Regions from separate parts of the Sporosarcina sp. So3-204 genome, predicted to be linked through region 3. Evidence: riboswitches for the same ligand, from Rfam matches in the RefSeq annotation. Region 3 holds a riboswitch; each other region holds the start of a gene.
The links. Region 3 has a riboswitch for S-adenosylmethionine ahead of AC3RV6_RS02945 (MetQ/NlpA family ABC transporter substrate-binding protein). Riboswitches for the same ligand answer to the same signal wherever they lie in the genome.
Positions count from the first base shown of each region.

Region 1: another riboswitch for S-adenosylmethionine. It lies ahead of AC3RV6_RS15845 (cyclase family protein); the one in region 3 lies ahead of AC3RV6_RS02945 (MetQ/NlpA family ABC transporter substrate-binding protein).
Region 2: another riboswitch for S-adenosylmethionine. It lies ahead of AC3RV6_RS12405 (LLM class flavin-dependent oxidoreductase); the one in region 3 lies ahead of AC3RV6_RS02945 (MetQ/NlpA family ABC transporter substrate-binding protein).

Region 1 is NZ_CM176485.1:3,206,481-3,216,533, forward strand. It holds gene AC3RV6_RS15825 (PucR family transcriptional regulator) at 1-935, opposite strand, end outside; gene metE (5-methyltetrahydropteroyltriglutamate--homocysteine S-methyltransferase) at 1,240-3,531, opposite strand; gene AC3RV6_RS15835 (bifunctional homocysteine S-methyltransferase/methylenetetrahydrofolate reductase) at 3,569-5,434, opposite strand; gene AC3RV6_RS15840 (PLP-dependent transferase) at 5,453-6,577, opposite strand; SAM riboswitch class I at 6,669-6,776, opposite strand; gene AC3RV6_RS15845 (cyclase family protein) at 6,933-7,670, opposite strand; SAM riboswitch class I at 7,747-7,846, opposite strand; gene AC3RV6_RS15850 (urease accessory protein UreD) at 8,069-8,893, opposite strand; gene ureG (urease accessory protein UreG) at 8,895-9,506, opposite strand; gene AC3RV6_RS15860 (urease accessory protein UreF) at 9,529-10,053, opposite strand, start outside.
Region 2 is NZ_CM176485.1:2,514,755-2,524,807, forward strand. It holds gene AC3RV6_RS12380 (MetQ/NlpA family ABC transporter substrate-binding protein) at 1-388, opposite strand, end outside; gene AC3RV6_RS12385 (methionine ABC transporter permease) at 419-1,069, opposite strand; gene AC3RV6_RS12390 (methionine ABC transporter ATP-binding protein) at 1,011-2,090, opposite strand; gene AC3RV6_RS12395 (MetQ/NlpA family ABC transporter substrate-binding protein) at 2,121-2,948, opposite strand; gene AC3RV6_RS12400 (GNAT family N-acetyltransferase) at 2,997-3,506, opposite strand; partial or broken gene AC3RV6_RS12405 (LLM class flavin-dependent oxidoreductase) at 3,626-3,904, opposite strand; SAM riboswitch class I at 4,002-4,114, opposite strand; gene AC3RV6_RS12410 (hypothetical protein) at 4,263-4,586, opposite strand; gene AC3RV6_RS12415 (hypothetical protein) at 4,794-5,237, opposite strand; gene AC3RV6_RS12420 (ASCH domain-containing protein) at 5,246-5,593, opposite strand; gene AC3RV6_RS12425 (amino acid ABC transporter ATP-binding protein) at 5,730-6,467, opposite strand; gene AC3RV6_RS12430 (amino acid ABC transporter permease) at 6,492-7,193, opposite strand; gene AC3RV6_RS12435 (amino acid ABC transporter substrate-binding protein) at 7,180-8,016, opposite strand; gene ribH (6,7-dimethyl-8-ribityllumazine synthase) at 8,183-8,653, opposite strand; gene AC3RV6_RS12445 (bifunctional 3,4-dihydroxy-2-butanone-4-phosphate synthase/GTP cyclohydrolase II) at 8,666-9,859, opposite strand; gene ribE (riboflavin synthase) at 9,872-10,053, opposite strand, start outside.
Region 3 is NZ_CM176485.1:616,962-627,014, reverse strand. It holds gene AC3RV6_RS02960 (S-layer homology domain-containing protein) at 1-1,527, shown strand, start outside; gene AC3RV6_RS02955 (polysaccharide pyruvyl transferase family protein) at 1,969-3,114, shown strand; gene murJ (murein biosynthesis integral membrane protein MurJ) at 3,292-4,830, shown strand; SAM riboswitch class I at 4,987-5,100, shown strand; gene AC3RV6_RS02945 (MetQ/NlpA family ABC transporter substrate-binding protein) at 5,380-6,201, shown strand; gene AC3RV6_RS02940 (methionine ABC transporter ATP-binding protein) at 6,503-7,516, shown strand; gene AC3RV6_RS02935 (methionine ABC transporter permease) at 7,520-8,191, shown strand; gene AC3RV6_RS02930 (enoyl-CoA hydratase/isomerase family protein) at 8,205-8,981, shown strand; gene AC3RV6_RS02925 (alpha-hydroxy acid oxidase) at 9,222-10,053, shown strand, end outside.

The sequences.
Region 1 (10,053 bases), 1.2 Mb from region 3:
AGGTCATACCTAAAAAATTCTGCATGCGAATCAATATGCTCATCCGACATTTTTTCACCTGTAGCCAAGCTTAATAAAAACTCATTTTGCATACGACCTTCTGCTTCCATAACAGCACTATTTCGTGAGAACCATAATGCAGCAGCAACGACAGCTTGTTCAGAAATGGTAATCTCTTGCTCTGTTAACCCATCGCCAACTTCAGCTAAAATGAAAAAGTCTCCTTTATATCTATTGTTATATTTAATTGTTAAATGGAAAAGTTCTATATTGCCACTTTCCAATTTTTTAACTTCAGAATGCATAGGATGATGAGATTCTTGTATCTCGACGCTTTTTCTTTGTTGATTCCACATCGTGAAAACCTCTTTATGGTTTGCAGTGCCTGCAACCGAATCTCCTTTTTCATTACAAATTAAGACAGGTCTTTTTAATTCTTCTTCTATATACTTTGTAATGTATTCTATTGTTTTTCCTTCTAATATCATTTGTATTAAATGTTGCTGAATATCTTTAGGTCGATCTGTTTCATTTTTTCTAAAATCAACCAACTGACTCATAATTTCATGTACGATATCAGCAAATCGAATTTCCCATGGTACGTCAATAATCACAAAATCTCTATCATTTGCAAACTCAATTACTTTTTCAGGTAGTTCAAAAATATGCCTCCCTGTAGCAATCGCTAAGGCCGATGCACCCGAGTTATATACGTCATTTACAAATCGCATTAGCTCATCAGTATTGCCATAACATCCTATACCTGTGCTAAGTACAAATTCATTTTCTCTAACAAAATTTTCCACAGGATTTTCAATTACTGATACCCATTCTACAAATTTATCTGTAATCGTATCTTCTCCCGTTAAAATGGTAGATTTTTTTAATAAATTGAATTCTAATATTTGATTAATTTGTATACCCAGAATAACCATCTCCCTCTTGTTAATTCACATCGAGTTCTCAAGTAGAGACATTAGTGCTTGTTTTTTACTTACTTATTTTGGATTTTTAGTAGCATTATTCAGTAAAAATAACTAAGTAGCTATTAACACCGTGTCTATTTAATCTTCTCATATTTCATACTAATATGATAATTTATTGCTAGAAATTAGTATAAGAATAATTGCAGTTTTCAGCATGTCTACATTTATGCTTCTGCTTTATTAATTAACTGAAATAGTTCTACTAAAAAAGCCTTTCCCACATCAATAGTAGGAAAGGCATTCATCATATAACTTATTTAATCTCAGCTAATCGTTCTGCTCTAACTTCTTTTGCTGCTTCTACCATTACTTTTAAAGCAGAGATAGTTTGTTCTTCGTTTCTCGTTTTCAAACCACAGTCTGGGTTAATCCAAAATTGGCTTGGATGAATCGTTTGAAGTGCACGGTTAATATTTTGCTTCATTTCTTCTTTACTTGGTACACGTGGACTATGGATATCATAGACACCTAAGCCGATTTCTTTATCGTACGTATTGTTTTCAAAAGCAGCGATTAATTCTCCATGACTTCTAGATACTTCAATCGAAATAACATCCGCATCAAGATCACTAATAGATTCAATAATTCCGTTGAAATCAGAATAGCACATATGTGTATGAATTTGCGTGTCATCTTGAACTGAAGCTGTCGATAATTTAAATGCATGTACAGCTGCATCTAAATATGCTTTTTCCTTAGCTGGATCAAGTGGTAAACCTTCTCTTAGTGCAGGCTCATCAACTTGGATCATGTGTATGCCATTTTCCTCTAATGCTTCGATTTCATGACGAAGCGCATAAGCGATTTGATTCAATACATCAAAACGAGGTATATCATCACGCACGAATGACCAGTTCAAGATTGTTACAGGTCCTGTCAACATTCCTTTTACAGCTTTTTCTGTCAGTGATTGTGCGTACACACTTTCTTTTACAGTAATTGGTTCGCTAAATGCGACATCACCTAGAATGAGTGGTGGCTTAACGCAACGTGATCCATATGATTGAACCCAACCGAACTGTGTAACTGCGAATCCTTCAAATTTTTCACCGAAGTATTCAACCATGTCCGTTCTTTCAAATTCACCGTGGACAAGAACATCAATGCCAATGTCTTCTTGAATCGCAATCCACTTATCAATTTGCCCTTTAATGAATTGTTCGTATTGCTCTGTTGTATTTTCACCTTTACGCCATTTAGATCTTTCTCTTCTAACTTCAGGTGTTTGTGGTAAACTCCCAATTGTAGTTGTTGGAAGTAGTGGTAGATTAAAACGCTTCCGTTGCTTAATAATTCTTTCAGCAAATGGGTTCGCACGATTCACATCATCCGCAGTTAGTTTTTCAATATTCCCTTTTACTTCAACGTTCTGGCGATACTTGGAATTATTTAACGTTGATAATGCAGTGCGACTTTCGTCGAGCTCAGCAGCAACCGAATCTTTTCCACTTGAAATACCTTTTTGCAATACGACGATTTCAGCTAGTTTTTGGTCAGCGAAAGCCAGACCGCCTTTAATAATAGAATCTATTTTTTGTTCAGGCGTAGTACTAACCGGAACATGAAGAAGGGATGATGATCCTTGTATTACAAGACGCTCTTTATCTACGTGATTCACAATTTCTTCTAAAAGAACCAACTTAGCATCTAAATCTGCTCTCCACACGTTTCTTCCGTCTATTACACCAGCAAAAAGTACTTTGTCTTTCGGAAAACCATTTGTTTTGATTAATTCAAGCGAATCACCGTGTACGAAGTCTAAGCCTAATCCATATACTGGAAGTGCTGCAAACGCTTCGTAATTTGCGACTTTCTCAAAGTACGTTTGTAAAATAATTTTTAATTGTGGAGCTGCGCTTGTAATTGCTTCATATGCTTTTTGTATTGCTGCAATATCTTCTTTTGATTGCTCAAAAGTGAAGATTGGCTCGTCAATCTGAAGATACTCCGCGCCAGCTTCTACTAGTTCTTGCACTAATTGTACATAAAGTGGTGTGAACTTCTCTAGTTGTGCAACAAAGTTTCCTTCTTCAGAAGACTTCGCAAATTTAATGAATGTAACCGGACCTAATACAACTGGTTTACCTTCAATACCGAGTTTTTCTTTCGCTTCTTTATAGAATGTCAAAGGACGATTTTCAACTAATTTTGGTGTTACATTGTCTAGTTCCGGTACGATATAGTGATAGTTTGTATTAAACCATTTCGTCATTTCTGATGCAACCGCGTCTTTGTTTCCACGCGCGATGTCAAAATAAGTAGATAGTGGAACTTTTCCACCCTCATATTCAAATCTTGTAGGCACAACCCCAAACATAACTGAAGTATCCAACACGTGATCATATAAAGAGAAATCGCCAACTGGAATCAAATCAATGCCAATCTCCTGTTGCTTTTTAAGATTATCTAGACGAATATCCGTTGTTTTTTGTAGTAATTCTTCTTCTGATATTGCACCACTCCAAAAACTTTCCAATGCTCTTTTCCATTCACGCATTCCACCGATTCTCGGGTATCCTATGTTTGTGCTGATTACTTTAGTCATTATAATCTCTCCTATTTCTATTATAATTTTTTATTTTTTAAATCTTTATTCCGGTATCTTGAATAACTTTAAACTCTTCATTCACGCCTACTTTTTCGTTAATGTACTCAGTCAATGCTACCGTCATATCATAACGAGTAAACGGTGTTATTAAATAAATACCACGGAAATACTTCAATGCCACGTCAACTAGTTCTTTCGCAACTTCTATTCCAGCTTGCGTTGAATTATCCCGATGGCCCGCAGACAAAGCCATTCGCGCACGAACTTCATCCGTCAGCTTTATACCTGGTACTTCGTTGTGTAGAAACTCAGCATTTGTCGATGAAGTAAGTGGCATTATTCCGATATAAATAGGTACTTTCAAGTGTTTCGTTGCTTCATACACATCCACAATTTTTTCAACACTGTAAATTGGTTGTGTAATGAAATAGTCTGCACCCGCCTCAATCTTCTTCTCTAGCCTTATCGTTGCACGGTCCAAATGACGTACGTTCGGGTTAAATGCCGCGGCCACATTAAAGTTGGTTTTTTCCTGCAATGACTTGCCTGACCAAGAAATACCAGCATTAAATTTTTGTATTAACTCTAATAGTTCGAATGATGTCATATCGAAAACAGAGGTCGCTCCAGGAAAATCTCCAATTTTAGTAGGATCACCTGTTATTGCAAGTAGTTCTGTTATTCCAGTAAGGTGTAAACCCATTAAATGCGATTGCAGTCCAATCAAATTTCGATCTCTGCACGTTATGTGGACAAGTGGTGGCATATCGTATTTATGCTTAATTATCGATGCCATAGATGCATTGCAAATCCTTGGACTAGCTAAGGAATTATCCGCTATCGTTATTGCATCAACGCCTACATCTTTTAAGGCTTGAAGACCTAAAAAGTATTTCTCAGTATTTAAATGCTTCGGTGTATCAAACTCAACAATAACTGAATGCCTTCTCTTTACAATATCCACTAAGTTTTCTGCACGCGTCTCCTTTGATTCAACAAATTCAACTTTCGCTTTCTTCTTTTTCACTTGCTTTTCGGTAATTGGCTTTCGATTTGTTAGTCCTTCTACCAACGCACTGATATGTTCTGGCGTCGTCCCACAACAACCGCCCATCAGACTAACGCCTGCATTCCTGAATTTACTCGCATTCTCTTTGAAATATTCAGGTTCATTTTCGTAAAATAGTTTCCCATCTCTATAACCTGGAAAACTAGCATTTGGATATACTGCTAATCTTGCACGCTTAAGTAGTGGAACCGTTTCTAGTGATTTAAGCATATGATAAGGCCCAAGACGACAGTTTATTCCAACTACGTCTGCACCTAAATCATCTAACAGCTGCAAAGCCTCGGCAAGCTCCATCCCATTTTGGAGCACACCCGCTTCATGCATGGATACGTTCGCTATGATTGGTAAGTCTGTCACTTCTCGTGCTATTTTTAGCACAGTCGATAGTTCTTCAAAATCATAATACGTTTCCAAAATAATGCCATCGACACCTTCTAAAAGTAAGCAATACAGCTGTTCACGGAAACTCCTCTTGATTTCCTCTTTTGTACCAATTAACGTCTGAGATCCGTGAATACCTCCAATCGTTCCTAATATAAACGTGCCATCTTTCGCAGCATCTTTTGCAAGTTTTACAGCCGCTTGGTTAATTTTCTTCACACTATCCTCTAAACCATAGCGTGAAAGTTTAATATAATTTGCGCCATATGTATTCGTTTGAATAACATCGGCACCTGCCGCAATATAAGCTTGGTGAATTTGAAGTACTTGATCGGGATGTGTAAGATTCAATTCTTCAAAACATCGATCCACGCCATGTGAATAGAGAAGCGAGCCCATTGCACCGTCCCCTATTAAAATGCGTTCTTTTAAAGTATCTAGCAAGTTCAATAACTACACTTCCTTCTCCTAGACTTTCTGTTTCAACAAATCTTTACATACCTCAAAAGCTTGTTCAAAATCTATAATCAAATCATCTACATGTTCAATCCCTACTGATACACGTAGTAAGCAATTTGTTAAACCATATTCATTTCTTTCTTTTTCAGGAATATCTGTATGGGTTTGAGTCGCAGGATAAGTGATAAAACTTTCAACTCCACCTAAACTTTCTGCAAAAGTAATTAAATCTAATGATTTTAGAAATGTCGGGACAAGTGCCTCATCCTTAATTAAGAAGCTAACCATACCGCCTCTACCAGGATAATAAACATCAGTTACAAGCGAATGAGCAAGTAAGTATTCTTTCACTTGTTTAGCATTTCGTTCATGTTGCGCCATTCTAATCGCTAACGTTTTTAGACCTCTCATTAAAAGCCAACAATCAAAAGGTGCTAAGATTGCGCCTGAAGCATTGTGCAAGTATTCCAGTTCTTCTCCTATCTCTTTACCTTTTGATACAACGACACCAGCTAGTAAATCATTATGTCCGCCTAAATATTTAGTAGCACTATGAATGACAATATCAGCACCTTCTTCAATTGGACGTTGAATATACGGACTATAAAAAGTGTTATCAACGATTAAAAGTAAATCATTTTTTTTCGCGAATTTAGAAGTCTCCTTAATATCCGTTTCTTTCATCAATGGATTTGTCGGTGTTTCAAGGAATATTGCTTTTGTGTTTGGTTGGATTAGTTTCTCCAACTCATCTGGATTCTCACCGTTCCAATAAGAGAAAGTAAAGCCATACTTCTTCTCAAATATTTCGAACATTCTATATGAGCCGCCGTAAATATCTCTGGATACGATGAAATGATTATCTTTTTCAAATAACATAAATACGAGTTGAATTGCACTCATCCCTGAGCTGCAAGCAAATCCATTGTCACCATTTTCAAGTCGTGCTAATCCTTCTTGTAATACGTCCCTGGTCGGTGTTCCCGTTCTAGAATACGCATAACCGTTACCTAATCCTATTTCATCATGTCTATATGCTGTTGAAAAATACACAGGGGTGTTAATTGAACCTAAGCTTTCGTCTTTCTTATTGCCAATTTGCGCTAACTCAGTTTCTTTTTTATAATTAACCATCAACTAATCCCCTCTCAATAATAAAAGCAAATAAAAAAATCACCTTCCGTATTTCGCTAGGAAGATGATTCTAAAAAATAAATTAGAGGTCTGCTCATCTTCCAAGTCATTTTCAGACTTGCTGGAATTAGCACCTTGCCAAAACTTGGCGGTTGCTGAAGTGTCATAGGGCCAGTCCCTCTACCTCTCTAGATAAGAAAATCTATTAAGTTGTGTGATTTGTTTATTAACATCACTTTACATCAATGTATTTTAATTTGCAACACTTTTAAGAAAGAATAATCAAGTCTATATAGTCAATGTATTTAATAAATTCAGACTTCGATAGTATTCATATTTACACATTCGTTTTTAATTAAGGTAAGATTGCAAAAGATCTTACAGGAAATCCTGATGCTTTTTCTGGTTTCGGTACGATATTAAAGATAATTGCACCAGTAGCTGGTAATTGATCAAGATTCGTTAACAATTCTACTTGGAACGTATCCTGTTCAAGCACATAGTATTCACCATGTAGCGCTTTATTACGTTGAAAATCAATACTCGAATCAGTATCGTATGTTTCATGTCCAACTGCTTTTATATTTCTTTCCTCATATAAAAACTTTAAGGCATCTAGCCCCCAACCTGGAATACGGTTATTTCCTTCGGCATCCTTATTATTAAACGCCTCTTCGTTTGGCCAGCGTTTGCTCCAATCTGATCTAAGCGCGACAAATGTCCCTGCGTCAATTTTGCCATGTACTTCTTCAAAATCTAATACATCTTGTACTGTTAGCGTAAAATCATGATTTTCAGCAGATTCACTCGATTTGTCAATAACGACAAGCGGTAAAACCAATTCCTTTAAATCTAATTCTTCGACATATCTGGTGTCTCTCACAAAATGAATCGGTGCATCGATATGTGTTCCGTACTGTCCTGCAAATTTGAAACTTTGCGCAAAAAATCCATCGTCATGATCAAATAACGTCGTAAACTCTGCTGCATCAAACGCTGCAAAATGTGGTGAATCCGGTCCAAATGTATGTGTTAAGTCTACCCACTTTTTTCCTTTTAGTAAGTTAACAGCCTCTAATAATTGATTCGACATTAAATCCCCTCCAATTTTCTGAACAAAAAAACTCTCCTTATGTAAAAGAAGAGTTTAGCGTATACGCTCATTTCTCTTCTCATCTCCAAGTTAATACACTTCTGGAATTAGCACAGTACAAATTGTCTGTTGCTGAGGCTTCAAAGGGCCAGTCCCTCCACCTCTCTGGATAAGAAAGTAATCTATTAAGTTAATGCTTATCACAATACACAAACTTTAAAGAATTGTCAAACTACTAGAAATTTAATTCTAAAAAAAAAAAAAAAAGAATCAACATAAATCCACTCTAAATTTCTAATACCTAAAAATTAGTACTTAGATTGTATGATTTATATCATCGGAACATAGTCATATCAACCTTAAAAAACTCGGCCATGTTGATAACCGAGTTCTGTTCATTAATATTTTCTTAAGAAACTGGGTTTCTTATTAAACCACTCTTGGCTGATTAAACTATGGCATGCAGTGAACATTCTTTCAATAGTTTGCGTCTTATTTGCAAATACTCGCAGTGTGAATCCTGATATAGGTAGCTTTGATATACCAATTTTATTATCTGCAGTTTCTTCATTCAAAGTTTTATATAACTGGTCAATTAAGGCATCATCCACCTGTTCACCGACGACAATCATAGACCCTAGATGTGTAAATCCCTCCATAAATCCAAGCTCATTCATATTTTGGTTTAATGGATTTAATCTTACATGATCATAAGCAATTAACTCATTTTCACTATAGATTTCATTTATAAGTTGGAGCGTATCATAGCTGAAATTTTCACCTTCAGGAGACCAACCTGGGGTAAGTATATCTGTATAAAGGAGTACAGCACCCTTCGCCATTCGGAATACGTTTTTTTGCTTATATCTGGCATTTTTATAAGCAATTAACGGGTCAGGAATGTACTCAAAATAACTTCCTTCTTTCAGTTCAACTTCAGTTTCCTGATACGCTTCTGTACGCGGTGTTTTATATACTTTTGTTGCTGATTGCGTTGTCAAAGTTAGTTTGGCGTTTTTCTCAAGCGTAATTTTCATGCGATAACGATCTCCATCTAAATAACCGCCGCCTGGATTTAATATATAATAACAAGCTTGACCTGAACCATCATGATAAATTGGACGCATCACTTTAAACGCACCTTGAAAGTACACATTTTTAGGAACAGTTTTACCACTGCGTTCTTCTACATCTAAATCTAAAAGCCCAGTCCACTCTTCCACTTTAATCCAATCCCTTTAACAGGACATTTTTTCTAATCCAATCTATAACTTGATCAAGTCCAGTATTATCTTTTAAATTCGTGAAAACAAAAGGCTTATTACCTCGAAACACCTTCGTGTCAGACTCCATCACTTCAAGGCTTGCCCCGACATAAGGCGCTAAATCAATTTTATTTATAACAAACAAGTCTGACTTAATCATTCCTTGTCCACCTTTTCGTGGAATCTTCTCACCTTGGGCTACATCAATTATATAGATTGAAAAGTCTACAAGTTCCGGACTAAATGTCGCGGCTAGATTATCGCCACCACTTTCGACAAATATTATTTCAACATCCGGATGCATCTCGGTTAGTTCATCGATAGCCGAGAAATTCATGGAGGCATCTTCACGTATTGCTGTATGTGGGCAGCCACCTGTTTCTACACCAATGATGCGATCTGCCGTAAGTACACCATTTTGGATTAGAAATTTGGCATCTTCTTTTGTATAAATGTCATTTGTGACAACGGCCATGCTAATTTCATCTTTTAAATGACGAGTCAACTTTTCAACTAACATTGTTTTTCCCGACCCAACAGGTCCTCCAACGCCAATTTTTATTGGTCCCATAACGAACACTTCCTTTTTATAATTAAGACATAAATATTCTAATTCTGACACGTTCATGATGCATTTGTGATAACTCTAAACCAGGCGCAACAATTCCAAAATCTTCTATCGTTAATTTTAAAATCTTTTCAGCTGTTGCCGCCAAAGTTTCTTGAAACTCCTGGATAATTTTCTGCCCTTCTGTTTGTCCTAATGGAATGGCCCGTACACCATTTTGCACCAAGCTTAAAACGGCTGAGTATAAGTAGTAGTTTGTCGTATCGGAAGATGACACTCCTAGGTAATGACCTACAATCGTAAATACAATCGCGGGATGCGCAAAAGACTTTTTTTGCTGAACTCGCTCTGTATACATTTCTAATACGGGAATCTTATATAGAGACTCAACAAGTTTCAACATTCGTTGTCCTATTTTTTGAGTTCCTTCCCTTGATTCACGCGGTAGATTTTGAACAGTTAAAAGCCGATCTAAATGCCATATCGCTTCAAAGTCATCTCTTTCCAATGCTTCGTAAACTAAATGAGAAGCAAGCCCATCCGAATAGAT
Region 2 (10,053 bases), 1.9 Mb from region 3:
CTGGAATATCACTTATGGAATTGAATTTAGAAGAATACAATCCGAGTGGTGCGATAATCGTTGTTGCGATTGGGACAAGATCAGTCTTATTACTTTCATTATAAAAATCTAAATAGGCGATATGTTGAAACGCATTTATATCAACTTCGCCAGCAGCTAAAGCCTGATTTGGGTCAAAGGCAGAAGTAAAATTAACGAGTTCAATTTTTATCCCTTCTTTTTCAGCTCTTTCCTTTAAATACTCCCAAGTGCGGAGCTCCGAACCTCTGATTCCTACTTTTATTTCCTGTTCCTCTGTCTTCTTACTATCTGCTTTTGTTGTATTAGCTGAACAAGCTGCCAAAAATACTCCCAACACTAAAATGATTGGTAATACAAACTTCTTCATCTAAATTCCCCTATTCTATTTTTTATTTTTCTACACTCTTCTCATTTTCCGTTCAAACAAATTTCCAATCGTTTGAACACCTTGCACCATCACAACAAGTATGACTACTGTAATTACCATGGTAATTGTACTAAAGCGTTGATAACCGTAAGTGATTGCTACATCACCAAGTCCACCGCCACCAATTGCGCCTGCCATTGCAGTTGCACCGATTAGTCCGATTGTCGCAGTCGTTATACTCAGGATTAAAGATGGAAAAGCTTCTGGAATTAGGCATTTGAAAATAATCTTAAATGGTGCAGCCCCCATTGCTTTCGCAGCTTCAATAATTCCCTCATCTACTTCTAATAGCGAATTTTCTACTAGCCGCGAAATATAGGGGCCAATATGGAGTACAAGCGGAACAATCGCAGCTGTCGTACCAATCGACGTTCCTGCAATAAGTCTCGTGAATGGAATAATTGCAACAAGTAAAATGATAAATGGAATTGACCGGAATGTATTGACGACTGGATTTACTAATGAAAACACTATTTTATTCTCTAAAATATGCCCCTTCCTTGTAACTACAAGCAATATTCCAAGAAATATTCCTATTATGCTTCCAAAAAAGAGTGATACACTAACCATGTAGAGCGTATCCCAAACTGCTTTCATGATAATCTCGTTGCTGATTTCCATCTAGTACAACCTCCTTTACCGTGACATTTTGACTTTTAATATACCGTAAAGCCTTTTCAATCTCGGTATCTGCACCTGTTAACGCAACAATTAAGTTTCCGAAGAAGATATTTTGAATCTCTGTCGTACTTCCAAATAACACATTAATATCAATTTCATAATTTTTTGCTGCATTGGAGATGATGGGTTGACCGGCACTTAAACCTAAAAAGTCTAGTTTGAAGATTCGACCAATCCGATTATCTTTTTCTAGTAATCTATAGACTCCTTCAGGTATTTCATCTCGTACGACCGACTGAACAAAGTTTCGGGTAGTTTCTGTTTTAGGGTGTGCAAATATATCAAATACCTCCCCTGATTCGATTACTCGACCACCTTCCATAACAGCAACACGGTTACAAATCTGCTTAATAACTTCCATTTCGTGTGTAATTATTAAAATAGTAATTTTAAACTCCTTGTTCACACGTTTCAGCAATTGCAATATTGACTTCGTCGTTTGTGGATCTAAAGCCGATGTCGCTTCATCACAAAGCAAAATTGAAGGATTTGTTACAAGCGCCCTCGCAATTCCTACACGTTGCTTTTGTCCACCAGATAATTGGTCAGGATAGCTTTTCGCCTTATCTTCCAAACCGACAAAACGAAGTGCTTCATCCACCCGACTATCAATTTCTTTCTTTTTTGTATTGCTAAATACTAATGGAAGCGCGACATTATCGAAAACAGTTTTAGAATTAAGTAAATTAAAATGCTGGAAAATCATTCCGATATTTTGCATCGCACCACGTAACTTTTTAGGAGATAACTTTGCTAGATTACTACCTTCAACAATAATTTCACCTGAAGTGGGATATTCTAGTAGATTAACAGTGCGAATGAGCGTACTTTTACCTGCACCACTGAATCCAATGACACCAAAAATATCCCCTTTTTCTACCGTCAAATTAACCTCTTTTAATGCTTCAATTTTTTTCCCACCACTATCAAATACTTTTGATACACCTTGAAACTCAATCAAAGCAGTAACCTCCTTTCCTTTCTTTTTATTTTAAAATGCGGGTACAACGGCTCCGTCATATTTCTCTAAAATAAATTCCCTAACTTTTTCTGTAGTTAACGCAGCAGCTAGCTTCTTAATTGCATCACTATCTTTATTATCTGGACGCGATACTAAAATGTTCACATACGGGGAGTCATTACCTTCAATTATTAAAGCATCATCTAAAGGTTTATAATCTGCTTCTAGCGCATAATTCGTATTTATCGCTGATGCCTCTACGTCATCAAGCGAATGTACTAACATGACCGAATCAACCGGAACGAACTCTACTTTTTTATCATTCTTTGTAATGTCTGATAGTAAGTAATCCGTAGTCTTCTCTTCACTCAATTCAATAATATTTGCTGAAGCAAATAATTGAAGCGCCCTTGAAAAGTTAACTGGATCTTTCGGAATCGCTACTTTTGCACCAACAGATAACTCTTCAATTGAATTAATCTTTTTAGAATAAACGCCAAATGGTTCAATATGTGTTCCGACTACATTAACTAGATCCAAACCCAAATCTTTGTTTATTTGATTCAAATACGGTGTATGCTGGAAAAAATTTGCATCTAGTTCCCCGTTCGCAGTCTGCTCGTTCGCAATAATTCCATCCGTTGTCAAAACAAGTTCTATTTTTATACCTTCTTTCTCTAAATCAGGTGCAATAAATTCTAATATTTCGGCGTGCGGTGTTGAAGATGCAGTAATTTTTAAAGTTACTTCTTTGCTAGCCACTTGATTATTTGCTGAAGCTGCTTTTTCATCCTTGCCGCATGCACCAATTACCAATAAACTTACAGATAAAACAGCTAGCAATAATATTCTTCTCATTATCCTCACTCCTCTATATTTTCATTTATTAACTGGTTCAATCTAACTTTATAGATCAAGTCGATATGATTTTACTACTACTTCCCCTGTACCAAAGTCTTTCGTTGTATCACGTTTAAAGCCGAACCACTCATACAATTTAATCGCTTTTCGCATTGAGTCAGTTGTGTGCAAATAAATAGCTGTTGCTTGAATTGATTTCGAATAAGCAATTGCACTCCTTAACAACTCTTGTGCTACACCAAGACCTCTAGCATTCGGTCGAACGGCAAGAAGACGTATAATCGGTGAAGTAATCCCTAACTCTGGTTTATTATAGGCTTTAAGAGATGACTCAAATAATTGCAAACTACCAAGTATCTTTAAATCACTTTTGGCAACTAGGATCTTATCAACATTTGGGTTATCTACAGAAAAAGTAATATCTTTCAAGTATGATTCCCACATTGTAGGATCTTTATGGTCATATTCATATTGCAGATAACTTTCAACTAATAGCTGCCTAACTTCTTCCTTATCATTCTCTTTTATATCTTCGATTATTAATTTACTTGTCATTATTCTATTCCTCCAAACTTAACATATCAATTTACTAGGTATTATAATTAAAAAATATAACCTAGGAGCTATCTAAATCTTTCAATAATACTCTCCGGTACTTTTTTAAATAACAGAAATCCTCCTAGTGCTTTTCCTACTCCTAAATCAACTCTTTCAGGTGCAAGAGTTGATAATACTTGAAAGTTTTCAGCAACTTTATAAGGACTGTAATGTTGCAACATTACTCCGCCTGAACCAATCCGTATCGAATTCGTTTTAGCGATTAAATGCGAAATCAATACTTATGGGGATTAAGCTGCTATTTGGGCCAAGTGAATCGTATGTTGAAATCCGTAGTTTGCAGAAGTACCAGGAAAAACTGAACTCTGATCGAGTATACCAAGCTTATAGCTCATTCATTTCTCTCCTTCCTTTTATTAATTATACATATCAGTTAACTCGGATTTAAGCATAAAAAAAAGCTTCAATTTAGAAGAGGTTTGAATTGTCTTCCTCTTATCTTTCAAATCCATTCAAATCTGTAGGAAGTAGCACCTTTTCATATAGATCATCTACTGGTTGTCGGGTTTAATTTGACCTATTCCCTCCACCACTCTAAATAAGAGTCTATTAAATTTTAAAAGTACAATTATTTATTTCTTCTGTTGATTAGAAGCTATCATACTACATAAAAAAGTGAATTGTCAACTTCTTTTAAAGAAAACTAGTTATTCTTCAAACTGTGATTTTTTAATAGCAGGCGTTATTACCTACTTAAAATTTACTGTCATCTTTATCTAATCGCATTACTATTTTTTCCATCAAAGTGTTCAGCTTTTCAATATCGGGACTTGTAGTATTATTTGCTCTTTGCTCTTTTTTCAAATCGTCTATTTGGTTTTGTAAATTAGTAAGTTGTTGTTGCTGTTGTGCATCTTCAATTCGCCCTTCTTCTATTGCAATTGCGCCGCCTATCGTTTGTAATGCGTCACCGAATGTAGATATGGCTGAACCCCAAAGTGCAAGAATAACTCCCCTATCTTTAGAGCTATTATTATTTCGGTTCTCATTTTCATTATATTGTGATGGTTGAAACAAGTTCCTCACACCTCCACCATGTTATTATTTAATTCTTTTTAGCTTTCACTGTAATATATGTTATGGATGGGCTTTTAGGAACTATATCAAGCCAATTAATCCATCGCGATCAGCGTATATACCGTTGACAATTTAGGTTTTCTTGAAACTGAAAAAGAGTTGTGCGTCAATAGTAGACGCACAACTTTTTTATGTAGAAATATTTATTTACCAAAGTATTGGTTTCTGAACCATAAGCCAGAGCATAATGATCATAAGACCAATATAAAGCCAGGACGTTCTATTTAACCGGTCGAGTAGTTCACTTTTACGGCTACCTGGTGCGTTCAACACCCGTAAAACTCTTGTAAAGCCTGTTGCTAAGAATACAGCAGAAATACCCATAACAGCAACTGTCAATACAACCCATGACGTAAACCATGGCCATGGTCCATTAAGAATTAAAAGAACACCAGTAACCACAAGCACATGACCTGCATGCATAACAAGACGAATGATGACATTAATAATACCTAAGTACGCCTTTTCAATATCCATTCCAACACCGCGTAAACGCTTGATAATTGGCATTAAAATAAATAATGGACCTATGGACAGAACAGCACTTACAATATGCATAAAAACAAGCACATTATAGAAGTCAAAATTCATTTAGAACATCACTTCTGTGCCGAACTAAATTCATGCACCCATACTTTCATCGTAGGAAGCCATGGCATACCCTCATGCATAGACAAGATCATGTTTTTATAATCGGACATATCTGCATAACCCTCTTGTTTTGCATGTTCGTCTGTCATCTCACCAAGAGTTTGTCTATATAAAGAATTCACTGTAAATTCTTTACCATCAAGAACCATTACTTCTCCAGGATATGCATAAACGCCATTACGACGAGTAGCCGTTTTTTCTCCATTTAGTACTTTTTTCACATCTTCTTCAACTGTCACTAGTAATTCTACAGAACAAGTTTTTTTAGGTAATTCCTTATTATTTTCATTAGTCATTTGAATCCCTCACTTCTATTTATAACTACATCCTTAATATTATCTTTTTCTACAAGCTTTTGCCAGAACTTTGATTATTAGACAAAAACAAAAGACTATCTCAACCAAAATTTGGCGGATAGCCTTTTGTATATTGTCATTGAAGAATCAGATTTAAAAACTTACGAGTGCGCTCTTCTTTTGGATTAGTAAAAAGAATGCTAGGTTTATTTCTTTCAATAATTTTCCCTTGATCCATAAACACAACAGTATCCGCTGCTTCACGGGCAAAACGCATCTCATGGGTTACGACAACCATTGTCATCCCTTCATCTGCCAAATCCTTCATTACTTGAAGTACTTCACCTACAAGTTCAGGATCTAATGCTGATGTCGGTTCATCGAACAACATGACCTGCGGCTCTATCGCCAACGCTCTTGCAATACCAACACGTTGTTGTTGCCCACCAGATAATTGGAATGGGTAAAAATCAAGCTTGTCACCTAAACCTACTTTTTCTAATAACTGTTTCGCATTTTTTCTTGCACTATCTTTTGATAGCTTCTTTACAATAACAGGACCTTCCATCACATTTTCAAGTGCAGTCTTGTGAGGAAATAAATTGTAATTTTGAAATACCATACCTGATTGTTTTCTAATTAAATCTATTTCTTTTCTTGAAACCTTGCTAGAAAAATCAGTACTTTGTTCATTTATCTTAATTTTACCCGATGTTGGTATTTCTAAAATATTTAAACATCTAAGAAGTGTCGTTTTTCCTGAACCCGATGGTCCGATGACAACTACGACTTCTCCTTTATTTACTTCTAAGTCAATTCCTCGCAAAACTTCTAGTTCGCCAAAGTTTTTAGTTAATCCTTGAATTGAAATCATTGTGTTCTCCCTCATAAATCATTTTCATCTAGTTACATAACGATCTAATCGATTTTCAATTCTTCCCTGAAATAATGAAAGTATGAAACAAATAGCCCAATAGATAAATCCGACCTCAATGTATAAAAGTAAAAACTCATAATTTGAAGCAGCTATTTCTTGTGCTCTTCTAAACATTTCTGTCACTAAAATTAACGATGCTAAAGAAGTGTCTTTAACTAGGCTAATAAATGAATTCGATAAAGGTGGTATTGATACTCTTGCTGCCTGAGGCAATACAATTCTTCGTAACGTTTGTGCATAACCCATACCTATCGTTTGTGCCGCTTCCCATTGACCTTTTGGTATCGATAATATTGCCGCACGAATAATTTCAGAAGCATATGCACCTACGTTTAATGAAAAACCAATCACAGCCGCTGGAAATGGATCAATAATTATTCCCACTGTCGGTAATCCGTAAAACAATATAAATAACTGAACGAGTAATGGCGTCCCACGTATTGCAGAAACATATATGCCCGCTACAATTTTTAATGGCTTACTTGTTGAAATTCGAGCTAAGGCAGTAAATATAGCTATAATCAATCCTAATGTAAAGGCGATTAAAGTTAGCGGTATCGTATATTTAATAGCTCCCTCAAGTAAAGGTAATAGTGATGACGTACCAATGTCAGTCAACCTTTGAATACGTTCTGAATCACCAAAAATATTATTTAAGAACATCTTTACCAAACCACTTCTCAGAAAGCTCCAAGTGCGTTCCATCCTCAATCATGTCACCTAATGCTTTATTTACCGCTTCAACCAAAGTGTCGCTATCTTGCCTAAATAATAGTCCTATTTTAACTTCATCATCATAAGTTGCTACAATTTTCAAAGGCGCATCTGGCTTATGTTTCAAGAAATCTAAAACTGATAAATTATCATTAATTGTAACATCCGCACGTTTTGAACTAATCAATTCTACTGTTTGAACAAATCCTTCAACTCCTATTACTTCAGCACCGTACTTTTCAGCAGTTGCCCTGTGATTACTCGTTAAGGTTTGCGCTGCTTTTAAACCTTTAATATCATCAAAGCTGTCAATCTCATTATTATCTTTTTGTGCAACTAAAACACCGACTGATATATTATAGTGATCAGAGAAATTATACTTTTCAAGACGTTCATCATTAATACCTACTTGATTCGCTACCATATCAAATCGTTTTGAATCTAATCCCGCAAACATAGCGTCCCACTGCGTTTCCAAAAATACTGGTTTGACACCTAATCTTTTAGCTACTTCTGTTGCCATTTCAACATCAAAACCTGTAAGTTGCCCCTTATCATCATGAAATGTAAATGGCGGATAAACACCCTCCGTACCAATGACTAATTCGCCTTTTTCCTGAATTTGAGCTAATAAATCTTTGGGTGTATCTGTAGAATTTTCGCTTTTTTTAGGTTCCTTATTATCAGCGCTATCTTTCTTTTCGTTCCCACATGCTGCTAATAAAATAACTGTACTTAATAATAGTAAAAATAGTAATCTAAATTTCTTCAATAATAACCGCCCCTTTAATCCTTATATGTATACTTGGTATTAATAGCTTACTACAAATTATTCTAACCGTCAAAGATTTTTTATCAAGTTAAATTATGGCAAACAAAAAGGAGACCAAGTCAAGCTAGTAAAACACTCTTTGGTCTCCATAATATAGTCTATTTCTTTATCCTTTAATCTGTTTTAATAAATTTGCCATTTCAATAGCGGAACTCCCTGCGTCCCAACCTTTATTTCCTGCTTTAGTACCTGCACGCTCAATTGCTTGTTCAATTGTATCTGTCGTTAGTACGCCGAAAATAACCGGGATTCCCTCTTGCATGTTTATCGCTGAAACACCTTTTGCGACTTCACTACATACATAGTCAAAATGGGGTGTAGCACCACGAATAACTGTTCCAAGCGTAATAATTGCATCGTAATTCCCGCTTGCAGCCATCTTTTTTGCAACGAGTGGAATTTCATAAGCACCTGGTACCCAAGCAACATCCACATCTTCGTTATCAACGCCATGACGTCGTAGTGCGTCTTCAGCCCCACCTAAAAGTTTCCCTGTAATAAACTCATTAAATCTTGCAACAACGATTCCTATCTTTAACCCTGTACCAACTAAATGTCCTTCATAAATTGTACCCATTTAAATTCCCCCTCAATTATGTAACAAGTGTCCAAGTTTGTTTTTCTTCGTTTCCATATAATTCAAATTTTCTTTTTTCAAAGGCATTTCTATTTGTATACGCTTAGTAATTTCAAGGTCATGGCCTGCAAGTCCAGCTATTTTACGAGGATTATTCGTCAGCAAATGAATTGTTGTCAGACCAAGATCACGTAAAATTTGAGCACCAATTCCATAATCTCTTAAATCATCAGCAAATCCCAACTTCTCATTTGCTTCAACCGTATCATAGCCTTCTTCTTGAAGTTTATATGCTTTCATTTTATTAACTAGACCGATACCGCGTCCTTCTTGGCGCATATAAAGCATTACTCCTGTTCCGGCTTCCTCTATTTGCGCAAGCGCTGCATGAAGTTGTGGTCCGCAATCACATTTACTTGATCCGAAAACGTCACCCGTTAAACATTCAGAATGCACACGAACTAATACATTCTCCGCAATTTCAACATTGCCTTTAACCAAAGCAATATGTTCGCGGCCAGTCAATTTTTCAATATAGGTAACAGCAGTAAAGTCACCAAATTCTGTTGGTAAATTAACATCAACAACACGTTCGATTAGCATTTCTGTCGCGCGTCGGTATGCAATCAGATCTTTAATTGTCAAAACAACTAGGTCCAGCTTCTTTGCAAGTTCTAGCAACTGAGGATTTCTTGCCATTGTTCCATCATGATTTATAATTTCACAAATAACGCCAATTGGTTCACTTCCAGCAAGTCTTGCTAAATCGACTGCAGCTTCTGTATGTCCTGCACGTTTTAACACACCACCTGGTTTTGCTACTAAAGGAAAAATATGTCCCGGACGCTTAAAATTTGATGGACGGGCATCTTGCCCAAGCATGTTCAAGATTGTTCCAGATCTTTCAAAAGCAGAAATGCCAGTATGACAAGATTCATGATCCACGCTTATGGTGAAGGCGGTACCATATGCATCACTGTTGTTTGCCGTCATTAAGTTTAAGTCTAACTGTGTAGCTTTTTCCTCTTCAATTGGAACACAGATTAAACCACGTCCTTCAGTCGCCATGAAATTAATCACTTCAGCGGTCGCAAACTCTCCTAGTGCAACAAAGTCACCTTCATTTTCACGGTCTTCATCATCTACAACAATGATAACTTTACCTTTTTTTAATTCTTCTAGTGCTTTTTCTACTGTTGCATACAATTCGTTCACCCCTTAATCTAGAAAACCATTTGCTAAAAGCTTATCCATCGTTAGCCCACTACTTGCGTGAACTTCCTTTTTCGTAAGTAGTTGTTCGATATATTTCGCAAGCATATCGCATTCAATATTTACTTTATCGCCAATTCTTTTACGACCAATTACTGAATCTTCTTGCGTGACAGGAATTAAAGAAA
Region 3 (10,053 bases):
GATCGTGTAATGGATCATTTAAAATTTAAAAAAGTAGTTGCTACTTTAGATTTTAAAGATGCAAATCTAGTTTCTGATGATTATAAACAAGCCGTTGCTAACGGTGCAGCTCTAGGCATTATTAAAGGAGAAAATGGCAACTTTAAACCTTTAAATAATGCTACTGTCGCACAATCAGCTACATTTATACATCGGTTAATGTTATTAACAGGTGATCCACAAGCTGATATCCCGATTTATTCTGTAAAAGAAATTTCAAATAGCACACTTGTTGGCAATCAAACATTTATGAATTTCACAGATGCAGAAAAAGCCATGAATAAAAGTTCACAAGTCATTGTTCTAAAAGACAAAATCATAAAGATGAATGCAGGTTTTGTCGTTACTAATAAATATGTTGCACTTTACTCCGAGACACTTAAAGATCAGATGCCTGTTGCAGCAAATACTGAAATGGAATACCTTGGAAGTGACGGCACAAATGCTAGAGTTCGACTTGCAGGACAAGTAGGTAATTTAAAACTAGCTGATGTCTCACTCATTCCATTTTCAATGAGTAAAGGACGTTCTTATTACGAAAATGTTAATGGCGAAATAACACATAAACTATACAACCACGCTACCGGAAAAAGCGCTGGAAGCTATAGCTATGGTAAAGCGCCCGCCTTCATGAAAAAAGATGCTATATACTATAGTTGGAACGGGATTAACTTCACCAATTCTAATGGGACAACTGCTGGAGAATCATATAACTACTATCAATTTCTTCCTGCACGATCAAAAACTAACTACAGCGCAGACGAGATAAACCAGTATATTGATAAAAAGTTAACTGAACTTGAGAAAACGAATTTATCTCAATATAAAGATGCCACTACTAAAAGTAAATTAGTTGGACTCGGTAAAACATTAAAGGATATCGAAGTAAAACATCAAATTAATGCCATGCTTATTTTAGCACTTGCACAACATGAAAGTGCATACGGTATGAGTGATCATGCACAAACTTATAATAATCTATTTGGGCTTTATGTCTATGACACAAACCCACTAAACAAAAACTTTGATACTGTCGCTGCTAATATAGATGAACTTATCACAAAGTTCTTACAGCCAAACTACATTACACCAAAAACACCTCTCGCAAACGGTCGCTTCAGTGGTCCCTATGCAAACGGTGCAGTTGTTGGCTCTAACGCTGTCGGTTTCAACGTGAAATATGCTTCTGACCCTTTCTGGGGTGCAAAAATCGCAGGTCATTATTACCGCGCAGAAAAAGAAATGGGCTATAAAGATGCGAAAAACCCATATACAATCGGCTTAACAACAACACCTGGCTTAAACGTCAGAACTGTTCCTACTTCTATAAATAACAAAGAACTATTTAAGTATACAAGCGCAGGCATGCCCGTCATCATCACAAGCTCAGCAACAAATGGCTGGTACGAAATTTTATCCGATCAACTCTACTCTCAACCTGTCTATGTAAGTAAGGATTATGTACGAGTGATTGATACTGTTAAATAACTAATCTATATTAGTGAGATAAATAATACTGCATCTAGTTGATTGAAGTGGAGAGCGGCGACTCCAACGGGAAAAGCGTGTCCAGGTGAGACCCCACAGGAAGAGCCGTTACGCAGAACGGCTTTTGCGACCAATAAGCGTAGCGTTTGAGAGCACGCTTTTGAGCGACGACGAGGAGAGATGGATTGAACTCTATCTTTCTGCACTTGTCGGACCGTCCGCCAAAGCGGGACTTCGAAAGTACCGAAGCCCTATCCGGAACGGAAATCAACGGTTTGGTAAAGCATGAATCATCAGTTCAACCTGTAAAATATTGAATAGAATATAAAATGTGGGTGATGCGTAAAACACATCATCCATATTTGACGTATAATTGATTTACATAGATAATAGTTTGATGTGGTATAATCGCAACATAAAAAGAATAAAGGATGTAGTTTAATGAAGATTGGAATTGTGGGGAATTATGGAAATGATAATAATGGCGATGAGTCCATTTTATTTGGGATTCTCCAACAAGTAAAAGAAGTATTTTCAGTATCCCCTGAAGACATTACCGTTTTTAGTAACAGCACACAACAAACATCCGAACGATACGGTGTACAAAGTTACCCATTATATTATAAACAAAGTAATTTATATAAAACTTTCTTTCACACATTCAAAAACAACAAACAATACGTTTCAGAGTTCGATCTCCTGATTATAGGTGGTGGAGGTCTTTTAATGGACTTTTACAGACGAGAAGCACATCTATACGGGACATATGCAATGATGGCCAAGCAAAGCAAAGTTCCATATATTATCTACGGTTGTGGAGCTGGTCCCCTAGATACAATATCCGGCAAAATTAGTATTCGAGCAATGTGCAGATACGCAACGAATATCTCTGTTCGAGATCCTAAATCAAAACAACTTCTAGAGAAAATTGGCGTAAAAAAAGAAATTCATATCGTTGGTGACCCTGCCTTTTCAATGAAAGTTAACAGAATGAAATATAGCGAAAAACCACTCAATGTCGGTGTGTCAGCAGTTCCCTTTTATAATGCCAACTATTGGCCTAAGGGTGACGTCAAATTATATGATGAATATACGACAAGTATGGCGAGAAATCTTGACAATGCCATTGCTCAACACAATATCACCATAACTTTCTTTGCAACGAAATTCCCGCAAGACGTCATTGTTACAAAAGATATCCAAAAAAAGATGACTCATCAAGAAAACACGAAAATTATTGATGAAAATCTTGTACCAGAACGTTTACTTGAAGTAACCGGTAATCTCGATTTAGTAATTGGGACAAGGCTACATTCTTTAATACTCGCAACTAGTTCGGAGACACCAATCATTGCAATCTCTTACCATACTAAGGTTCAAGATTTCATGTCTTTTGTCGGCTTATCTGATCGTTGCTTACAAATGGACGACCTAAAAGTAAATGATGATGCAATTGCTGACGTCTTTAAAAAGTTAAGCAATGACTGGGAGAATACGATTATGAAAACGAAGGAAGTTTCTAATTTTATTAATCAGGAAGCATTGAAAGGTCTAAAATTAATGAAAAAGGCTGTGACGCGTTTATGAAACAAATACTCGTTCTCAGCAAATTACTGTTCACTTCCAATCGCCTAACTTTTAATGTTTCCAAGAGTTTTCTAGCTGTATCTTATAGATATGCCTATATTAATAAAACGGATATCGCTATGGCCCTTTTAAGAGTTAAATGTTATCGAAGTCGACCAATGAAGGTAGGGACGGCATATGAATTCATTTGTTAAAATTGTTGGCGTTGTTGCGATAATAAATGTCGTTGCTCGTCTGTTTGGCTTTTTTCGTGAAATCGTAATTGGCTATCAGTATGGTAGCAGTTATATTGCGGACAGTATTTTCACCGCATATATGATTCCAAACTTTCTCTACTTAGTTGTCGGTGGTGCTTTTACGACAGCTGTCATTTCTATTTATAGTCGCGGCACAACTGATAAAGCACTTTTCGTTAAGCAATCTTTTACAATTGTATTGTTTCTCGTATCAGCCATGACAGTCGTTTTATTATTATTTACTGATCCAATAATGGCGTTATTCAATAGCGAGAAAGTTGCGAGTGGACTTAGCCAAGAAGATATCGGATTAACTAAACATCTTTACTATTGGATGTTACCTTCTTCTATTTTACTTGTCCTTTCATCTTGGTATAGCGGATTACTAAATGTAAATCAAAAGTTTCATTTATCAAGTTTTGCTATATTAATTTATAATGCAATCTTTTTAGTCATTGCAGTAGGTTTATCATTTTTCTTTGGTCCAATTGCATACGGAATTAGTGCGATGGCAAGCTCAATCTTAATGGTTTACTTCTTGGTTGTTGGTTACCGAAAATTAAAAACGCATCCTGTAGGTATTTCCTTTAAACATAATTTATCATCAAAACAATTATGGTATATGATAATGCCAATCATGCTCGGTGGCGCAACTATCCAGCTTTACGCCTTGCTTCAACGGCTTTTTGCAGGTATGTTATCTGAAGGAGCGATTGCATCTGTAAACTATGCATCAAAACTTATGCAATTTCCGCAGGCCATATTAATTACTGCAGTAACAACGGTTATTTATCCAATATTAAGCTTAAAAGAAAATGACAATGATGTAACTTCGATTCGCAGTCTTTATTCCAAAGGCTTGCATTATTTGTTATTATTGCTCATTCCAGTTACAGTTTTCTCTTATTTTTATTCGGAAAACTTAGTACAAGTTATTTTCCAATACGGGAACTTTGATGCACAGTCAACAGCTATAACAGCTCCCATATTAGCGATTTTTGTACTAGCTATGTATTTCCTTGCGGCAAACACGTATATCACACGCTTTTACTATGCTAAAGGTGACTCCATGGCACCGGTTATTTTTAGTTTAATAAACGTCTTCGGGGTCAACATTGCAATCATTATGTCGCTCGTAGACTCTATGGGCGCCGCAGCGATTGCCTGGGGTACATTAGTAAGTTCTGTTACAAACTTTATCATGTTAATCGCCTATGCTAATAGAAAGTATAAATTAAAAATGGGCGTTTTCAGTAAGGAATTAGAGTTTTACCGTGCGATTTTGCCAATTATCATCATTACAGTCGTTGTTTATTATTCAAGTCAGTACTTAGTATTTGATTATAAATGGTTGACTTTTATTGTTGGTGTAGGGATCTTCGGAATTACAGTAGTAGGTTCCTATTTCCTATTTGGAATAAAAGAAGTTCAAGAATACACACATAAGCTCAAAAGAAAGCTTTTAAAACATAAAAATTAAGCAAAAAGTGTGGGGATTTTATTATCCCACGCTTTTTTCTATTAATTAATCTAAGTCATTTCGTCAAATAACGACAAAATAGTAGAATTAGATTGACAGTGTATTCTTTACATTGTAATATGTGGGTGTGAACCAATTTGAAAATTAAATAGAAATCTCTTATCAAGAGTAGCTGAGGGACTGGCCCGTTGAAGCTCGGCAACCATCTATAGTAATTGCTATAGACAGGTGCTAAATCCTGCAAAATGTTTTTGTTTTGAAAGATGAGAGAGGACGATCTTATTAGCCATACATAAGTGTGCCTCTCTATTTTTGATAGAGGGGCTTTTTGATTTTTCAAAATAAGTATTGTTAACATCCAGTGTTGATTTACGCTGCAGGCGGACGCTTTCCGCGGGGCGAGCGGTTAGCCGCTTCAGTCGCTACGCTCCTTCCAGGGTCTCACCTGTCTCGCTAATCCCGTCGGAGTCGCCGCCTTTCGCTTCAATCAATAATATTATTAACACAGTCTTCAAAATAAATATACATACAAAAACAGGGGGAATTCAAATGAAAAAAGTTAGTATTTTATTGTCAATCGTATTATTACTCGGTATCCTTACAGCTTGTGGAACTGGAAAAGATGACAAAGGAAAAGTCAACGCACTTAATGAATCGAAACTTTTAATTGGTGTTACGGGTGGCCCACATGAACAAATTATGGAAAAAGTAAAAGAAATTGCAGCAAAAGATGGACTGGAAATTGATATCAAATCATTTTCTGACTACGTAATTCCTAACACTGCTCTATCTGAAGGCGATTTAGATGTAAATAGTTATCAACATAAACCATTCCTAGATAAATTTAATGCAGACCACAGTACAGATCTTGTTACAATTGGAAAAACAATTTTAAACCCAATGGCTGTTTATTCAAACGAATATAAAGACATGAAAGACCTTCCAAACGGTTCAAAATTCGGACTACCAAATGACCCAACTAACGGATCACGTGCATTATTCATTCTTCAAGAAGCTGGTATTATTAAATTAGATGAAGCGAAGAAAGAAACAGCTAATATTCATGACGTAATCGAAAATCCACAAAATCTTGAATTCATCGAACTAGATGCAGCACAAATTCCGAACCAACTTGGCGAGCTTGCTGCAGCTGCAATCAATACAAACTTTGCGATTGCAACTGGTCTTAACCCGAAAGAAGATTCAATTCTTTTAGAATCAACTGACTCACCATATGTTAACTACATCGTTGTTCGTGCTGAAAACGAAAATGATGAAGTTCTGAAAAAACTAGTAAAAGCTTATCAATCTCCAGAAGTTAAAAAGTTTGTAGAAGAGGAATTCGGCGGCTCAATCATCCCAGGTTGGTAAGGTTGAGTCACTCCCCTTCTACACAAGTTACCAGTTCAATCAATTTCATAATATTATTTTATCGCCACACCACCACAACATATAGTCAAGTTGAACCGTTCTCGAACAATATGTTGTGTCGTTGTAGCAAGTTAAGGTAATTATGAAATTGACTCTGTTCAATCAATTTCATAATAGGATTTTATCGCCACACCACCACAACATATAGTCGAGTTGAACCGTTCTCGAACAATATGTTGTGTCGTTGTAGCAAGTTAAGGTAATTATGAAATTGACTCTGTTGTAGAAAGGAATGGACTATATGATTTTATTAAAAAACGTTACAAAAACATTTGAAACGAAAAACGGCGTTGTTGAAGCAGTAAAAAACGTTAACCTCCACGTTAAAAAAGGTGAAATTCACGGCGTTATTGGTTATAGTGGCGCTGGTAAAAGTACGTTAATCAGATGTGTTAACTTACTTGAAAGACCATCTGAAGGCCAAGTATTCATAAAGGGACAGGAAATCATGTCCCTTCCTTTGAATCAATTACGTGAAACAAGAAAAGGAATCGGCATGATTTTCCAAGGTTTTAATTTACTTAAAACAGCAACTGTTTACGATAACATCGCTATTCCGTTAAAACTACTCGGATTTGATAAAGAAGAAACGAAAAAGCGTGTCATTAAATACTTGGAAATTGTTGGTTTATCCGATAAACATAAATCTTTTCCAAATCAATTATCAGGCGGACAAAAACAGCGTGTCGCCATTGCAAGATCTCTTGCGCAAGAACCAGAAATACTGTTAAGTGACGAAGCAACAAGCGCACTAGACCCTGAAACGACAGAATCCATTCTAGATCTTCTATTAAAAATTAATGCAGAACTCGGAATTACGATTTTACTAATTACGCATGAAATGAACGTCATCCAAAAGATTTGTGATTATGTCTACGTGATGGAAGACGGGAATGTCATAGAGCAAGGCACGACAATCGATTTATTTTCACGTCCACAGGAGCCTACAACTCAGACGTTTCTCAACACGATCTCACAACGGAAACTATCTCCTTCTTTAATTCAACAACTAAGCCTAACAGGTGCTGTTACAAGACTCACTTTTGTAGGCGAATCAACAAGTCAACCGCTTCTTGCGCTTGCGACAGAAAAATTTAACGTAAAACCGAATATCTTATCTGCAAATATTATTGAACTAAAAAATGGCATCGTCGGAAACTTGGTCATTCACCTCGTTGGTGAAAAAGAAAATATTGTAAAAGCGTTACAGTTCTTAACTGAACAAGGCGTCGGTACAGAAGAATTGGAGGGGTAAGACATGAACAATGATGCGAATTTTATTGATAAATGGGTTCCGATTATTTGGAAATCAATCGTAGAAACTTTTCAAATGGTAACTGTCTCCCTCGTATTTTCAGTTGTTCTCGGTGTACTGTTAGGGATTTTGTTAGTACTTACCCGACCTGGCCAATCTTTTGAGAATAAATTCGTCTACAATCTATTTAATTTAATCGTCAATATTCTTAGATCTATTCCATTTATTATTTTATTGTTTTTCATTTTGCCATTCACGAAAATTATTGCTGGTACAACCATTGGCGTGCAAGGTGTTATCGTTCCACTCGTCATCTATACAGCACCATATATTGCGAGATTAATGGAAACCGCATTACTAGAAGTCGACCAAGGTACAGTCGAAGCTTACACAGCGATGGGTATTAAAAGAAGATCAATCATTTGGAATGTCCTTCTTAGAGAAGCAAGACCTTCCATTATACTTGGTTTAACAATTGCTACCGTTAGTTTAATTGGTGCAACAGCAATGGCCGGACTTGTTGGTGCAGGTGGTCTCGGTGACCTTGCTTACAGATATGGACATATTCAATACGAAGTTGAAGTCATGTACGCAACAGTCTTCATATTAATTGTTCTCGTCCAAGGAATTCAAATGCTCGGTAACCATTTTTCAGCGAAATTAAAGAAAGATTGAACGGAGGTTTATCATGACTTACGAAGTATTTTCAACCATAGACGGCCAGGTCGCAACAATCGTTTTCGATCGACCTGCTAAGAAGAATTCATTTTCACTGGCAATGTTTAAAAAACTTTATGACGTTTTGGATGAACTAGAAAAAGACCCATCAGTGAAAGTACTCATCGTCCGTGGTGTCGATGAAACAGCATTCTCTTCCGGTGCTGACATCAGTGAATTTCTCGATGCACGGTTCGAAACAGACAAAGCAAAACAATACAACGACGAAGCGCTCCGAGCAATCGATAAACTATACCGCTTCCCTCGCCCTACAATCGCATTAATACGAAAACTAGCAATTGGCGGCGGGTTAGAACTCGCAAACTCATGCGACTTCAGATTTGCATCAACAGATAGTAAACTCGGCATTACAGCAGCAAATGTAGGCATCGTCTACAACCTATCCAGCACAAAAAGACTTTACAACCTAATAGGCCCATCAAAATCAAAAGAACTTCTCTATACAGCAAAGCTAATTAGCGCAGAAGAAGCAGTCTCAATTGGCCTAATTAACGAAGCCTATAGCCCTGACACGATAGATGAAGAAGTAAACTCATTCGCACAACTCATAATTAGCAAATCCTCCGTCGCCAATGCAGGCATAAAAAAAGTCATCCAAGCAATCGTCGACGGCGAAAACGAAGAAAACGAAGAACTAGCAGAAATGATTTTAGAATCCTTCAGCTCCGATGACTATAAAGAAGGCATCGACGCTTTTTTGAACAAGAGGAAACCTAATTTTAAATAACTAGAATTCAACACCTAAAATCAACTATATAAGTTGAAATTAGGAATACTACATCTAGTTGATTGAAGTGGAGAGCGGCGACTCCAGCGGGAAAAGCGCGTCCAGGTGAGACCCCGCAGGAGCGTAGCGACGAGGAGGCTCACGGACCGCCCGCGGAAAGCGTCCGCTCGGAACGGAAATCAACGGTTTCGTAGAACTAAATTCATTAGTTTAATCCCAATAAAAAAGGACTGATCATTCATGACAGCAAATAAAAACGCCGATAAACTACTCGACAACATCGCCTCAAACGACATACATCCAATCGGATACGAAGAACTCGAAGCATATGCCGAAAAACACCTACCACTTGGTAAATTCGGATACATCCGTTCAGGCGCCGGCAACGAAGAAACACTACATAAAAACACCACATCATTCGTGAAGTACTCACTCGTACCACGCTTTCTAAACGACGTTTCAACAGTTGATACAAGCGTCACTTTATTCGGAAAAACCTATCCCCACCCTATTTTACTCGCACCTGTTGGCATGCAGAAACTGGCACATGAAGAAGCTGAACTCGCTACTTCTAGAGCGGCAGCTACATTCGGAATTCCTTATATTCAAAGCACGGTTTCTAGTTTCTCTATGGAAGACGTTAAAAAAGAATCAGGAGACAGCCCTAAATGGTTTCAACTTTATTGGTCCGCTAATAAAGAAATCTCTTATAATATGGTAAAAAGAGCTGAAAAAGCTGGTTTTGAAGCACTTGTCGTAACGATTGACACCGTGATGATTGGCTGGCGTGAAGAGGATTTACGCAATAAATACTCTCCGTTAAAACTTGGTCTAGGTATATCAAATTACAAGTCTGATGAAGTCTTTATGTCATCCATTTCCGGGACGGATGATGAATCGATTATTCAAGGAATGGTTAACAATATTCATCACCCGACATTATGTTGGGACGATATTATTGAGTTAAAGAAGAGAACGACGTTGCCTATCCTGTTAAAAGGAATTTTACACCCAGAAGACGCTTTACTTGCGATTAAACATGGTATTGATGGGATCATCGTTTCCAATCACG